Regions from separate parts of the Ottowia sp. VDI28 genome, predicted to be linked through region 1. Evidence: predicted binding sites of a transcription regulator. Region 1 holds the regulator's gene; each other region holds the start of a gene.

Region 1 (5,169 bases):
CATCGGCTCCGCACCGAAGCTCGCGGCTTTCGCCATCGCTATCCGCCTTCTGGTCGAAGGGCTTCTGCCACTGGCCTTCGATTGGCAGCAGATGCTCGGTTTGCTGGCCGTCGCGTCGCTCCTGGTGGGTAACCTGGCAGCCATCGCGCAGACCAATTTGAAGCGCATGCTGGCTTATTCCACGATCGCTCAGATGGGCTTTGTGCTGCTGGGCCTGATGTCGGGCGTGGTCAATGGCAACGCGCTGTCAGCGGCTAACGCCTATAGCTCGGCCATGTTCTACATGGTGACCTATGTACTGACGACGCTGGCGAGCTTCGGGATCATTCTGCTGCTTTCCCGCGAGGGGTTCGAAAGCGAAGAGATCGTCGACCTCGCAGGTCTCAACCAGCGCAGCCCGCTGTATGCCGGCATCATGGCTATTTGCCTTTTCTCGCTCGCAGGCCTGCCGCCGCTGGTGGGCTTCCAGGCCAAGTTGTCCGTGCTGCAAGCGCTTATCAGCACCGGTCAGTCGCTTCATATCGGCTTGGCGGTGTTTGCCGTGCTGATCTCGCTGGTGGGGGCTTTCTACTACCTGCGCGTCATCAAGGTTATGTACTTTGATGAGCCGGTGAGCGCATCGCCTATTACGGCACCCGCCGACATGCGTGCCTTGCTGTCGATCAATGGTGCTTTGGTGCTGGTGCTTGGTATCGTTCCGGGCGCATTGATGACGTTGTGCGCCAAGGCCATCGTGCAAATGCTGGGAACGTAAGGCAGCCTCGCTGTCTCTCAACAGGATGTCCCAGAGCTTTGCCATTTGGCTATTGATCCTGCTGGCTTTTGTGGCTGCCAATCTGCCGTTTCTGAACCAGCGCCTGCTGTCTGTCTATCCGCTCCGTGGCGGCAAGTCGCTGGCTTGGCGCTTGGCTGAACTGGTATTTTGGTACTTCGTTATCGGCGGCATTGGTCTGGGGTTGGAGCAGAGCGCCGGCCAGATTTCGCCGCAGGGGTGGCAGTTTTACGCCATCACGGGAGCGCTGTTTCTGACTTTGGCGTTCCCGGGCTTTGTCTACCGCTACCTGCTTCGGCGGGGCCGGTAATCCTGCAAATCCTGCCAGACCGTGCAAATGGAATGGCAGCAGAATGCACCTGCCAGCATCGCTTCCAGGATAATCCCTCCATGAGCTCCGATCCCCATCTGCAAGAAACCCGCGTCAGTAGCGAAGAAGTGCTGCGTGGCGGCTTCCTGCAGGTTTTGCGGGACACGGTGCGCCTTCCCGATGGCGCGCAAACCTACCGCGAATACATTGTTCATCCGGGCGCGGTGATGATCATTCCGCTGATCGAAGCCGAGGACGGGAGCGTGCGCGTGTTGATGGAGCGCCAATACCGCTATCCGGTGGGGAATGTCATGATCGAGTTTCCCGCCGGCAAACTCGATGCAGGTGAAGCGCCGCTGGTATGTGCCCAGCGCGAGTTGCGGGAAGAGACCGGTTACACCGCTCGCCAATGGGCGCGTGCAGGGAGATTACATCCGGGTATTTCATATTCCACCGAGTTCATCGAAATCTGGTTTGCCCGCGGCCTCTCAGAGGGCAAGTCCCAGTTGGATGAGGGGGAGTTCCTGGAAGTTTTCAGCGCCACGCCGCAAGAAATTCTTGACTGGTGCCGCAACGGCCAGATCACGGATGGCAAGACCCTGACCGGCGCGCTGTGGCTGCAAAACGTCCTGGCTGGCGCCTGGACGCTCGAATGGCGGGAAGCTTAAGTCATGAAGGTATTGGATCTTCAGTGCCATCACGGACACGTTTTCGAGGGCTGGTTCGCTTCGGAAGACGATTTTCAGCAGCAGGTATCCAGTCAGTTACTGACGTGCCCCATGTGCGGCGATACCTCGGTGAGCAAGCTACCTAGCGCCCCGCGTTTGAACCTGGGCGCTTCCGGGGCGCCTGTGACCGCTGAACCCTCCCAAGCCTCGCCGGGTGGGGCAGGAGCGTCTGAACCGGTGGCTGCACTGCCGCCAGCTTCACTGCAGGCCGCCTGGATGCAGATGGTGCGCCGCGTGATGGCCAACACCGAAGACGTGGGCGAGCGCTTCGCGGAAGAAGCTCGCAAGATTCACTATGGGGAGTCGGACGAGCGGGGTATCCGAGGCCAAGCTACTCCAGAGGAAACCGAAGCCTTGCTGGATGAGGGCATTGCAGTCGTGCCGCTGCCCGTGCCTCCGGGATTCAAGGATACGTTGCAGTAAAGCCGGCTGACGAGACTAGAGGCCTATTGCGGCGGCGTTTTGCGACGGCCTACCGCCTGGCCTATTGCGGCGTGATCACTTCTCGCAGCGCCTGGGTGTTCAGAATACGCACATGCCGCTGCTTGACTTCCACCAGGCCGTCTTCGGCAAACTTGGAAAAAGCCCGGCTCACGGTTTCCAGCTTGAGGCCCAGGTAGCTCCCAATTTCCTCGCGGGTCATGCGGAGAATCAGTTCCGACTGCGAAAAGCCTCGTGCGTGTAGCCGCTGCACCAGATTCAGCAGAAAGGTGGCCAGGCGCTCTTCGGCCCGCATGCTGCCAAGCAGCAGCATCACACCGTGTTCGCGCACGATTTCGCGGCTCATGATCTTGTGCACATGGCTCTGCAGCGCTGGCACTTCGCGCGAGAGCTCTTCGATGCGGTCGAACGGCATCACGCAGACTTCAGCATCTTCCAGCGCAATGGCATCGCAGGTATGGTGATCGTCCACGATGCCATCGAGGCCGATGATCTCGCCGGCCATTTGAAAACCTGTGACCTGATCGCGGCCGTCTTCGGAAGCAATGCAGGTTTTGAAGAAGCCCGTGCGTATGGCGTAGAGCGCTGAAAAGGGTTCTCCATTGGAGAACAGGGAGGCGCCCCGCCGGATTTTGCGCCGAGTGGCTACGAGTTCGTCCAACCTGTCGAGATCACTGCCCGACAAGTCCATGGGCATGCACAACTCACGCAGGTTGCAGTTGGAGCAGGCTACTTTGATGGCTTGAGGAGTCATTGTGGTGTCGGCGTGCGCACTAGGGCGAACTAGGGCGAGATGGTGGGCGAAGTGGTCGGCGAGGTAGTAAAGCGATGACTCATTGTAGGCTGCCCAGCGAATTGATCCACCGCAAACCTTGCGGCAATGGCCTCCATCTCTTGATCGGGATCAAGGAAATTTCATCTTTCCTGCGCGACCATCGACTCTGCTATCGAGGATATCTCCTGAATGACTACTGTGACCCCAGAATTGCTCCAGCGTTTCGATGTGCCTGGCCCGCGCTACACATCCTACCCCACGGCGGACCGGTTCGTGGAGGCGTTTGGCCAGGCTGACTATGTGCAGGCCCTGGAGCAGCGGCGCCATGGCCCCGCGGCCATGACGCTGCCGCTTTCGCTCTATGTGCATATTCCGTTCTGTGAGTCGCTTTGTTATTACTGCGCCTGCAACAAGATCATTACCAGGCACCATGAGCGCAGCGCGCCTTATCTGAGTTATTTGAGCCGCGAAGTCGATCTGCACGTGCAGCGCATCGGCCACGGGGTCAACGTGAGCCAGTTGCATCTGGGCGGCGGCACGCCTACGTTCTTCAATGACGGCGAGCTGGGCGGGCTGATGGGCATGCTGCGGCAGAATTTCAATCTAGTGCCCGGGGGGAGTACTCGATCGAGATCGATCCCCGGACCATTGACGAGGAGCGCCTTCGCACCCTGGCGCGCCTGGGCTTCAACCGCTTGTCCTTCGGAGTGCAGGATTTTGATCCAGACGTGCAGAAGGCGGTGCACCGCATCCAGCCCGCGGAGCAAGTGTTTTCCCTGGTGGCGGCGGCCAGGCGTATCGGCTTTGAGTCGATCAACGTCGATCTGATCTACGGCTTGCCCAAGCAAACCCCCGAATCTTTCGATCGCACGCTGGCGCAAGTGGCCGAATTGCGGCCTGATCGCATCGCTCTTTACGGGTACGCTCACCTGCCGGAGCGCTTCAAACCTCAGCGGCGCATCATTGCGATCGATCTGCCGGGGGCCGGCAACAAAGTGGCGATGCTGGCACGCGCACTCGCCGCGTTCGAGGCGGCAGGGTATATCTATGTGGGCATGGACCACTTCGCGTTGCCGAACGATTCCCTGGCTGTCGCCAAGCGGCAGGGCCGGTTGCATCGGAATTTCCAGGGCTATAGCACTCAGCCTGACTGCGACCTGATCGGCCTGGGCGTATCAGCCATCGGCAAAATAGGCGCGGTCTACAGCCAGAACGCCAAGACACTGGAAGAGTATCAGGACGCGCTCGACCATGGGTTGCTGCCTGTGGCCCGGGGTCTAGCTGTCTCACGAGACGATCTGGTCCGGCGTTCGATCATCATGGCACTGATGTGCCAGGGACGCTTGCACTTCGAGGCTATCGAGATCGCGCACCTCATCGATTTCAAGCGCACCTTTGCCGCTGAGCTGGAAGTGCTGCGCGGCATGCAGGCGCAGGGGCTGGTAGAGTTGTCTGATTCCGGTATTGAGGTGACCCCCATGGGGTGGTTCTTCGTGCGGGGTGTGGCGATGGTGTTCGACAAATACCTGCAAGCCGATCGCACGCGGGCGCGTTTTTCGAAGATCATCTGACGAGCTCGTAGATACGTTTTAAACAGGTTCCGAGGAGTAGCACCCGGAATGTCGTCATTCATATGCTGACGTCACTTGCGCTCACAGCTTTCGGCATGGGACTGGCCGGCGGTCCGCATTGCATTGCCATGTGCGGGGCCGCTTGCGCCGGTATCGGCCAAACCGCCGGAGCGCGCAGCACTTCGGCGATGAGCCTGTTCCAGGCTGGGCGCATCATCGGGTATGCCACGCTCGGTGGCCTGGCCGCCGCTTCATTGCAAGGCATCGGCTGGCTGACCACACAGAGCGCCGCAATCCGTCCTGTGTGGACTCTGCTCCACGTGGCGGCCGTCGTGATTGGTCTGCTGCTGCTGGTGCAGGCCCGCCAGCCGGTATGGATCGAGCAGGGCGCGCGCCGGATCTGGGCGGCGGTTCGCGGCTTCCAGCAAAAGCGCGGGCGCAGCGCGCCATTGATAATCGGCGCGCTCTGGGCCTTCATGCCCTGCGGCCTGCTGTATTCCGCCTTGATGGTGGCCGCTTTGGCCGGCAGCGTAGCCGGTGGCGCCGTCACCATGGCGCTCTTCGCGCTCGGC
Region 2 (5,169 bases), 1.6 Mb from region 1:
TGCCCAGATTCAGCTCGGGCCAGGCCAGTTGGGCGGCAATGATCACCCCCACCAGCATGCCAATCACGCCCCACACCACCGTCATGATGGTTAACTGTCTGACCACTTTGTCGTTGTAGACCGTGGCTTGCTTATTGGCGAATGTCATTTCGACCTCTTCCTGTTAAATGCCCCCAGGGTCAAGCCTTGCTTGACCCGCCCCCCTCCGGGGGTCAAGAAAACCGGGGGCAACCCGGCGTTTTCCTGAGAATCATGAACAGTGTCCGCGAGTGGCCCATGTTTTCACTTGATGTGAATCAAGTCAATGCCGGATAAGGAGCGATGCGGTGAAGCCACTTGTCCGGCATGGCGTCAGTCATGCTCGAAGATGCGCTCGCCCTCGCGCTCGATATCGTCAAATTGGCCACGATAGATGGCCCACCACAAGGCGCCGAGGATGAAAAAAACCAACACCACGGAAAGCGGTATCAGCAAATAGAGAATGTCCATCAGTTCTCCTCTGGAACCGGCATGGCAGCCGGTGTCTCTGCCGACATGGCTGACGACAGGCGCAGTGCATTGAGCACCACGAGAAGCGAGCTCGCCGCCATGCCGAGGCCAGCCAACCAAGGGGGCATCCAGCCGGCGATGGCCAATGGCACACCGATCGCGTTGTAGGCTGCCGCCCAAGCCAGATTCTGCCGCACGATCCGCATCGTGTGGCGGGCACGGCCCACGGCGGCCGGAATCAGGCAGAGCCGCTCACCCAGCACCACGAAATCAGACTGCGCCCGGGCCAGCGGCACCGAACGCCCGAAAGCAAATGAAATATGCGCCCCTGCCAGGACCGGGCCATCATTCAAGCCATCCCCTACCATGGCAACCGTTGCACCGCCTTGCTGCGCCAGTTGCATGGCAGCCAGCTTGTCGGCGGGCGTACAGCCGCCGCGGGTATCTTCGATACCCGCCAGTTTCCCCAGGCGCGCAGCGGCTTCCGGCCGATCACCCGAGAGGAGCCGCACGCCAACCCCCTGCGCCAGCAAGGCCGCCACGGCCTGCCTGGCATCAGGCTGCAGATCTTCCTGCCACTCAAAGCTGGCAAGCCACCCGCTTTCATCACTCAAATGAGAGGCCAAGCCTTCATTCATAGTTGCAGGGGCGCCACAGAACAAGGCAGAGCCCAACTTCACGTGCTGCGGCGCCGCATCCGCCGCGGACACGAGCGCACATACACCCTGCCCGGCCAACTCTTCTTGCTCGCTGATCCGCCAACCCTCCGGCACCAACCCGGCCTGCTCGGCCTCGGCCACCAGAGCCCGCGAAACAGGATGCAAGCTGCCCCGGGCCAGCGCAGCCCCAAGAGCCAGCGCCCGCTCGCGCGTCACGCCTTCGCGCAGCCGAACGTGTTCCAGCACGAAGGCGTCACGCGTAAGGGTGCCCGTCTTGTCGAACACCACGGTATCGACGCCGGCCAACACTTCCAGCGCCTCCAGCCGGCGCACCAGCACGCCGCTTCGGGCCAGGCTGCCGGCGCTGGCCAGCATGGCGGCTGGCGTGGCCAGCGACAGCGCGCAGGGACATGTCACCACCAGAATCGAGACCGCGATCATCAGCGCATGGCCTGGATCGCTAGGCCACCACCAGGCGCACGCCAGGCCGGCAGCCAACAGCACGAATATCAGGAATGGCTTGGCCAGCCGATCGGCCAGTTGAGCAATACGCGGCTTGCTGCTGGACGCCTGCTCCATCAGCGCGACGATCTGTGCGTAGCGGGTATCGGCTCCGACCTGCGTCACCTGCACCTCAACCGCCGCGGTCAGGTTGTGGCTGCCCGCGATCACCTGCGCACCCACGCCTCGGGCCAGCGGCGTGGACTCTCCCGTGAGCAAGGCTTCGTCGGCCATGGTGCCGCCGCGCAGCACGACCCCATCAGCCGGGAACACCTCGCCCGGCAGCACACGGACCACGTCACCCACCCGCACCCGCCGTGCCGCCACGCGCTCCCACGAGCCATCGGCGGACAGCCGCTCCACACTCTCAGGCAGGCGGTGCATCAACGCCTCCAGCGCACCAGCGGTGCGGTCGCGCAGGCGCAGCTCCAACCAGCGCCCGGTCAGCAGGAAAAACACGAACATGGTCAGCGAGTCGAAATACACCTCGCGCCCGAACACCCCCTGGGGCTCGAAGGTACCCAGCATGCTGACGGCGAATGTGATGACCATGCCCAGAGACACCGGCAGATCCATGCTGACGCGGCGCAGCTTCAGATCAAGCAGCGCATTGCGGAAAAAGGGCTGGCAGGAAAACAGCATCACCGGGATCGACAGCACCCAGGACGCCCAGCGCAACAAGTGCACGATATCGGGTTCGATTTCGCCCGGCTCAGTGAAGTATGTCGGCGTGGCATACATCATCACCTGCATCATGCACAGGCCCGCCACGCCCAGGCGCCACATCATCTTGCGGGTTTCGGCACGGCGCCGCTCGGCAGCGAAGGCATCGTGGGCCGGCAGCGGCCGGTAACCGGAGCGCAGCGCGGCTTGCATCCAGGCCGACGGCCGGGTAGCGCCCTCTTCCCACACCACGCTCCCGCGATGGCTTGCGGCGCTCACTTCAACCGAATGCACACCGGGCACCGCGCGCAACGCGTCCTCGATGGTGACCGCGCAAGCCGCGCAGTGCATGCCCTCGAAGACAATCGTGGATTCCCAGCATGCGCCATCGGCCGCTCCAGCAGGGGCGGAAACCCGCCGGCTGAATTCCATCCATTCATCGGGCTCATCGAGCAACGCCCATTGCGAAGCACCGCCCGGCGGCGGCTCGGCTCGCGCAGCCCCCTCGGACAGGGGAGATATGACGGCAGCGCTCTGCATGCCCCCGAATGTACGCCCAATACCCAATGCGAACTTGACCCATATCAAGATAAGCCGCCATGCGCTTGGTATGGTTGAGTGGCAGTCTAGAGTCTTGTACAGGAATTTGGCGCAGACTGTGATTCCGGTTCACTTGAGGAGATAGACCATGTTCAAACGCATTCTCGTGGCCACTGACGGCTCCCCACTGTCCAAAAAAGCAGTCAACAGTGCCATCTCTCTGGCAGTCACCTGTGGCGCCGAATTGATCGCGCTGAAGATTATTCCGCGTTACCCGCAAAGCTACTTCGAAGGTTCCATCGCGTTGTCAGTCGACGATGTGAAACGGGTCGAAAAGCAATGGACCGAAGAAGGCCAGGCCATTGTCGATACCGTGAAAAAGGCGGGCGAAGCCAAAGGTGTGAAAGTCAAGGCCCTGGTGGTCAAATCGGATGTGGTGTCCGAAGCGTTGATTGCCGCCGCCAAAAAGCACAAGGCCGATGTGATCGTGATGGCTTCGCATGGCCGCCGGGGCGTCAAGCGTCTGTTGCTGGGCAGCGAGACGCAGCAGGTGCTAACCCACTCCGAGATCCCGGTGCTGGTGCTCAGGTAAGTTTCAGAAGCCCTGGAAGGCCGCCACCTGGCGGCCAGATGTCAACCAAAACAAAACCCCGGCTGCGGGCAGACCCGCGGCCGGGGTTGGTTTCATTTTTACGGGCAGCCGCCTCTTCAGCGAGGCACCACGTCCCCAATATCGTCCGCCGGAGGCGCGGCGAGAGTCGCCTGGGAGGGAGGTGTCACGGAAGCTGGCGCTGGTGTGTAGCCCGCCAGCCCTTCCCGAAGCCCCATCTCCAGCCGGTCGACGCGCGAGTGCAGATCGCGGTTATGGCTCTCCACTGCCTGTACCAAACGCGAGATCTCGGCATCAGCGGGGCGCTCGCGCAGGCCCATCTCGGCACGGTCCACACGGGAAAGGGTTTCCCGGCTCTGGTTGTTGATGACTTCAGAGAGCCGTGCCACTTCACGGTCCAGGTGTGCACGCAGATCGGTGAAACGCGAGGCCTCGGCCTTGTCCGCAAGATCGCGTTGAATGGCCAGTTCCTTGGCGTGCCGGCGCGTCTCGAACAGCACCGTGGCCTGCATGTAGGCAATCAGTCCCACAAACACCGCCGCCAGCAGCGCCATCAAACCCAGCAGGACCAAACCCAGCGGTGCGCGGATGTCGGTATAGATCAGCGACAGATCGGTCGGCGTGGTCATCTGCTGCCAGTTGACGCCCACGAAGATGACGATAAGCGCGCCAACCAGCAGCAGAAAAAGGGACCTCAAGGACATAGCGGGTGATTCCTTCCAAATGGGTAGATGGGAACAACGCGGAACTCACCACCGCGCTGTTCGATGTGCCGAGTGTAGCGGCCCCACCCGGCCGGGGCTGTCAGCCGCCGCCTACGATCTCGCCTTAAATGAGAGGAGTGTGACTTTGTAGAGTTGCGGTGCAACACGCCATCACGCCTTCCTCTGGGAATTCCCGGCCTCCCGTTGACTCAAGGAGGCGGCGTGACGTCCACTAGGAGCGGTTTTCTCACTCTCATTGTTGAAAAGGCACACAAACTCTTGATTTCAAAGCGCTTTACGAGTGATCCAGAGTTTCTGTGGATAACTTTGTTGATAGCCTTGGGTGAAATCGGCTCAAGCCTTGTAAATCAAGGCTTTGCTTAGAATGCCCGCAAAAGCAGCAGTTTTATAAATACCAATAAAATCAACCACTTAGAAAACCATGAATTTTCATAAAAGAAGCTGAGCCTGCTTCAAATCTTGACGCAGCGCAGCATGTTTTTTGTGCATAAGCGGCACTTCGCCAGTGCCCCGCCCGCGCCGGTTTTGTGCGTGATCCCACAACCCCGGCCTTCCAGGATCGCACATGGACAAGCGAATACTCAGGCCGCGAACAAGCCCTTGTGGCGCTCCCGAAGCAGGTTCTTCTGCACCTTGCCCATCGTATTGCGGGGCAATTCGGCTTCGATGAAGCAGCGCTTGGGGATTTTGAAGTTGGCCAGCCGCGCCTTCAGCTCGGCCAGCAATGCATCGCCGCTCAACTGTGCCCCTGGCTTGGCAATCACCACCGCCACCCCCACCTCGCCAAAATCGGGATGGGGCACGCCCACCAGTGCGCTTTCGGCCACGCCGGGCAACTCATTCAGGTATCCCTCGATTTCTGCCGGATAGACGTTATAGCCACCGCTGATGATCAGGTCCTTGCTGCGCCCGACGATGGTGACATAGCCGCGCTCATCCTGCAGGCCGACGTCGCCGGTCTTGAAAAAGCCATCGGCGGTGA
Region 3 (5,169 bases), 1.8 Mb from region 1:
CATCGGCGGCTGGATAGGGGCGCGCCTGGCGGAAAAGGGCGCGGAGGTCAGTGTGGTGGCGCGCGGGGCCACTCTGGAGGCCTTGCGGCAGGGCGGCCTGCGTTTGCGCCAGAAGGGCGCCGATGCCGTGGAGCATGAGTCCGCCCAGGCGGTGCGCGCCAGTGCCGACCCGGCCGAACTGGGTGTGCAGGATCTCGTGATCGTGGCTGTCAAGGCGCCGGGCATGGCTGATGTAGCGGGCCGGATCGGTCCGCTGTTGGGCCCGAAGACGGTGGTGCTGACCGCGATGAATGGCGTGCCATGGTGGTTCCTCCAAGGCTTTGGCGGCCTGATCGCCGGGCAGCGTCTGGAATCGGTGGATCCCGGTGGCGCGATTGCGCGGGCCATTGCGCCGGCGCATGTCATCGGCTGCGTGGTGCATGCCAGCTGTGCGCTGGATGCCCCAGGGGTGATCCGCCATCACTTCGGCCAGGGGCTGATCATCGGCGAACCGGCAGGCGGCGACAGCGCGAGGGTGCAGGCGCTGGCCGGCTTGCTGCAGGAAGCGGGCTTCGAGGCCACGGTATCGCCTCAGATCCAGAAAGACGTCTGGTACAAGCTCTGGGGCAACATGACGGTGAACCCCGTCAGTGCCTTCACCGGCGCCACCGCCGATCGCATCCTCGATGACGATCTGGTGCGCGGCTTCATCAGCGCCGTGATGCTGGAGGCCCGAGAGATCGGCGCACGCATCGGCATCCCCATCGAGCAGCAGCCGGAGGACCGCCACATGGTCACGCGCAAGCTGGGCGCCTTCACACCCTCCATGTTGCAGGACGTGCGAGCCGGCAAGCCGGTGGAGATCGATGCGCTGGTGTCAGCCGTGCGGGAGCTCGGGGTGTTGACTCAGACGCCTGCGCCTTTCACCGATGCTTTGTTGGGGCTGGCCCGGCTGCACGCACGGGTGCATGGGCTCTATCCTGAATGAGCCAGAGCGAATAAGCCGGAATGACCCGCTCCAGCCCGGGCCGGGCGCTTAGCGGCGCAGCTTTCGCTTCGTTGCTATCCATCGCTCTCCTGATGGGGGCCAACCACGTGGCTGCCCGGCTGGCCTTCGATCATGGAACGGATGTGGCCACCGCAGTGGTGGTCCGCAGCTTTTTCACTGCATTGGTAGTGGGCGCCTTGCTGGTAGGGCAGCAAGGGTCTTTTTCTCTGACGGTGCGCCAGCGCAAGGCGCTGCCGGCGATCGGCCTTTTGATCGCAGTGCAAAGCCTATGCCTGTATTCCGCCGTGGCCCGGTTGCCGGTGGCACTGGCGCTGCTGGCCTTCAATAGCTATCCGCTCTGGACGGCGTTCTGGGCTCGGGTTCTCTATCAGCACAAGCCTGAGCGCGCCATGCTCCTGATCATGCCGGTTATTTTGCTGGGCCTGGTGCTGGCTCTGGATGTATTTGGCGCCGCTTCGGGGCTGGGCGCTGCCGGGCAGTGGCGCAAAATTGGGGTTGGCGTGGCCTTCGCGCTTGCCGCGGCGGCCACGTTTTCCCTGGCGCTGGTGCTGACGCAGCACGAGGCAGGCGATCTCGACGGCCGGTTGCGCACGTTTGCCACCATGGCCATAGTCAGCGTGCTGGCGGCAGCCGGCGTCTGGTGGCAAGGGGGGCCCCACCTGCCTGTGGCATCAGCAGGCTGGTGGGGGTTGGCACTGCTGACCTTGCTCTACGGCAGCGGTATCACACTTCTTTTCACTGTGCTGCCCCGTCTGGGCGTGGTGGGCAATGCAGCCATCATGAACGTCGAGCCTGTTGCCGCGCTGGTTCTGGCTTGGCTGATCCTGGGGCAGGCCATCGCGCCAGTGCAGGTGCTAGGTGCATTGATCGTGGTCGGTGCGGTGATGTGGCTGGGGATGCGCAAACGTTGAAGGTGTTTTGAGATATCCCTACCCCTTGGGTGAGGTTTCGAATTGCGGGGAGCGGCTTCCGCAAGGCTATCCCGGTCGGAATCGTCAGCGCCAGGGGCTGGGCTGGTGCGGCGGCGGGATCGAGACACCAGCAGAGAGCCTTCATGGATGGCTTGGGCAGCGAAGAGTACATGCCGGCTGTGAGACCTTTCGTGCTGTCACCTGCTGAAAGCTGAGCTTTGGCGCGACGTATCAAGCTGCGTCGGGCACGGCGTGAGCCGTTCTTGCGCCAGATCAAGCTTTGACTATGCCGGAGGGGCCATATTTGATCCAGCGCAAGACCGGACAGTTCAGCCGGGCCCAAGCTCGATTGCATCTCAACTCCCGAAACCTGGAGAACCTGTATGCAGACTCCGAATTCCATCCTTCTTCATCTCGATGGCTCTGCGCGCATAGGAGAAAGAATCAAACTGGCATGCCGGGTGGCAGAGAGTTTTGATGCCGAGGTGACCGCCAAGCCCTGTACCTATTCGGCGCTGATGCGCTACCCGTTCGCGATAGACGCGGGGTCGGAGGCGATCGAAGTCATGCGCAAAGTTGACCAAGAGGCGCGCGACAAGATGCATGGTATTTTTCTGGCGAACAGCGCGGGCTCGGCGCGGTTGCATTGGGAGGAGGCGGACGTCGAAGGGCCTTGGGGATTCGGCCGGCGCGCGCTTTATGCCGACCTCCTGATTCTTGGTCAGCGCGACAAGAATGATGCTGCGGATGCCGAGCTGCCAACTGATTTTCTACCCAGTGTGTTGGCGCAGAGCGGCCGGCCAGCCTTGGTCATGCCCTATGCGGGGCCGGTAGAACCGTTAGGCCGAAACATCCTCCTGGCGTGGAAGGAAACGCGCGAATCCGCGAGGGCCGTGACCGCTGCCCTCCCTTGGCTGTCCAGGGCAACGCAGGTACATGCTGTGGCGTATGGCGAAGATGCGCAGGCGTCGCTGCAGTCCTTGCGGAGTTATTTGCAGAAGCAAGGTATCCGGGATCTCTCACTGCATCGGGGCGACAGGGATGACGACGACGTTGGCAACAAGCTGCTGTCCCTGGCTTCCGATCTGGGATCGGACTTGCTTGTCATGGGCTGCTATGGCCATAGCCGCGCGCGCGAGTGGATTCTTGGTGGAGCCACACTGTCCATTCTTCAGTCGATGACATTGCCTGTATTGATGTCACACTGAGCGAGCTTGCCATGCGCATTGATTTCCTGGGCGGGACGGGTACCGTGACGGGTTCGAAGTATCTGTTGACCCACGAAGGCCGCCGGCTGCTGATCGATTGCGGGCTCTTCCAGGGGCTGAAGCAACTGCGCCTGCGCAACTGGGATGCGCTGCCGGTCGACCCTGCAAGCATAGACGCCGTACTGCTGACGCATGCCCATATCGATCACAGCGGCTTCGTGCCTAGATTAGTTCAGCTCGGCTTCAAGGGCAGGGTTTACTGCAGTGAGGCGACACGTGAGCTCTGCGAACTCTTGTTGCCCGACTCGGGCCGTTTGCAGGAGGAAGATGCCGACTATGCCAATCGTCATGGACATTCCAAACACCGGCCTGCTCTTGCGCTTTACACGGAGAAAGAGGCGCGCGCCGCACTCAAGCGCTTCGAGGTGGTTCCATTCGGGGAGGAGTGCTCCCCGTGGCCAGGGTGGTCATGGCGTTTGCGCAAAGCGGGTCATATCCTCGGAGCTGCCAGTGTGCGTGTGGGCTGGAAAAGTTCAAGTCTTCTATTTTCAGGGGATCTCGGACGCAGCAATGATCTCTTGATGCGTCCACCGGAGGCCGCCGAACCCGCTGACTATGTGGTGGTGGAATCGACCTACGGCAATCGCAAGCATCCTGCGGCAGACACCCTCACTGAACTGGCAAGCGTCGTCAACCGCACGGCTGCGCGCGGCGGTATTGTGCTGATTCCGGCGTTCGCTGTCGGGCGTGCGCAGACCCTGTTGCACTGCATGCGGTTGCTCAAGCAGGCGCGGCGCATTCCTGACATGCCGGTATACCTGAACAGCCCGATGGCAGCTGATGCAACGCGCCTTTACAGCAGGCACCTCGACGAGCACCGGTTGAGCCCTGAGCAATGTGACGCTACGAGCCTGAAGGCCGTCATTGTCAACTCCATCGAAGAGTCGCAGCGGTTGAATTCGCTGCAGTTTCCATCGGTCATCATATCGGCCAGTGGCATGGCGACGGGCGGCCGGGTTCTGCATCACCTGAAGGCTTATGCGCCAGATGCCAGAAATACCATCCTGTTTGCGGGATTCCAGGCAGCGGGCACGCGCGGCGCAAGCATGATGTCAGGCGCCGACAAGATCAAGGTCCACGGCGCCTACATACTCCTCAGGGCGGAGGTCGCTAGCCTGGAGACATTGTCGGCCCATGCTGACTGCGATGAGCTGTTGGCCTGGCTGGACGGCCTTCAGGCACCAAAGCGAGTCTTCGTGACACATGGAGAGCCCGTGGCGGCCGACGCATTGCGATTGGCCATCGAGGAACGCCATGGTTGGCCGTGCACAGTACCCGACTATCGTGAATCACAGGAACTCTGATGCGAGTCCGTGCACGCACGGGCGCATGTAGCAAACCTTAAGTTTCGCGGTGACTGGTTGGGTTTCGATGGCATTGCCAGCGGCCACTACGTTATCGGCCGATGCCTGGGGGGCCGATTTCCTGCGTTACTGGGTGGAGGCATTGGCTGAGCGCGGTATGCGAACGTCATCAGCAGGCCCGCCTGGTTTCGTTTCGTCACGCCTTCGATTGCGCTCGTTCTCATGGTTATCCCTACTATTCTTTCTATCTTGTTTATTAAATAGATAGTTGTAGTAGATGTCTGTTGATTTGTGGAAAATATCAAAAAACGATTCATTTTCAACGAATTGCGACAGATTCGCGGGTGTGCGGAACGTGTTCGGCACAGCCATCGCCAGCAGGAATCACTTGGGCCATCCGCCGCAGGCTGTGGATAGCGCCCGACTTGCCCGTTTCTTTTCCACAGACTTGCCAGGAGCCTGTGCCCGATTCAGGAAACGGCACGCGCCTGTCCGTGGCCCAAGGGCAAAAAGCTGAGGCATCAGCCCGCCCTGTACTACGATCTCGGCCATGAGCTCAATTCCCACATCTGATTCTTCTCACGGCACCGACGAACCGGACGACGTCGCCCTCGCGACGATCGAGGCGCTGGACGACGTGCTGGATGAACTGGCCGAACACCACGAGACCCTGCCGTCCTGGGAGTACTGCGAAGGCG

What was found. The regulator FNR, encoded in region 1, switches genes on or off when oxygen is low (the NO sensors DNR and NnrR bind a similar motif). The targets are predictions, from matches to a motif close to TTGATNNNNATCAA.
Region 2: the regulator FNR is predicted to act here: its motif matches at 2,887-2,900, upstream of WJU18_RS21800 (universal stress protein).
Region 3: the regulator FNR is predicted to act here: its motif matches at 2,163-2,176, upstream of WJU18_RS05305 (universal stress protein).

What each region holds. Positions count from the first base shown of each region.
Region 1 covers NZ_CP149820.1:2,925,259-2,930,427, forward strand. Annotated here, with positions in the region: gene nuoN (NADH-quinone oxidoreductase subunit NuoN) at 1-754, shown strand, start outside; gene WJU18_RS13980 (DUF2818 family protein) at 780-1,082, shown strand; gene WJU18_RS13985 (NUDIX domain-containing protein) at 1,163-1,750, shown strand; gene WJU18_RS13990 (DUF1178 family protein) at 1,754-2,233, shown strand; gene fnr (fumarate/nitrate reduction transcriptional regulator Fnr) at 2,295-3,005, opposite strand; partial or broken gene hemN (oxygen-independent coproporphyrinogen III oxidase) at 3,216-4,597, shown strand; gene WJU18_RS14005 (sulfite exporter TauE/SafE family protein) at 4,660-5,169, shown strand, end outside.
Region 2 covers NZ_CP149820.1:4,574,909-4,580,077, forward strand. Annotated here, with positions in the region: gene ccoN (cytochrome-c oxidase, cbb3-type subunit I) at 1-148, opposite strand, end outside; gene ccoS (cbb3-type cytochrome oxidase assembly protein CcoS) at 352-489, opposite strand; gene WJU18_RS21795 (heavy metal translocating P-type ATPase) at 489-2,852, opposite strand; gene WJU18_RS21800 (universal stress protein) at 3,001-3,444, shown strand; gene WJU18_RS21805 (LapA family protein) at 3,561-4,166, opposite strand; gene WJU18_RS21810 (malonate--CoA ligase) at 4,769-5,169, opposite strand, start outside.
Region 3 covers NZ_CP149820.1:1,136,958-1,142,126, forward strand. Annotated here, with positions in the region: gene WJU18_RS05295 (2-dehydropantoate 2-reductase) at 1-967, shown strand, start outside; gene WJU18_RS05300 (EamA family transporter) at 988-1,899, shown strand; gene WJU18_RS05305 (universal stress protein) at 2,283-3,107, shown strand; gene WJU18_RS05310 (MBL fold metallo-hydrolase) at 3,119-4,471, shown strand; gene WJU18_RS05315 (UPF0149 family protein) at 5,022-5,169, shown strand, end outside.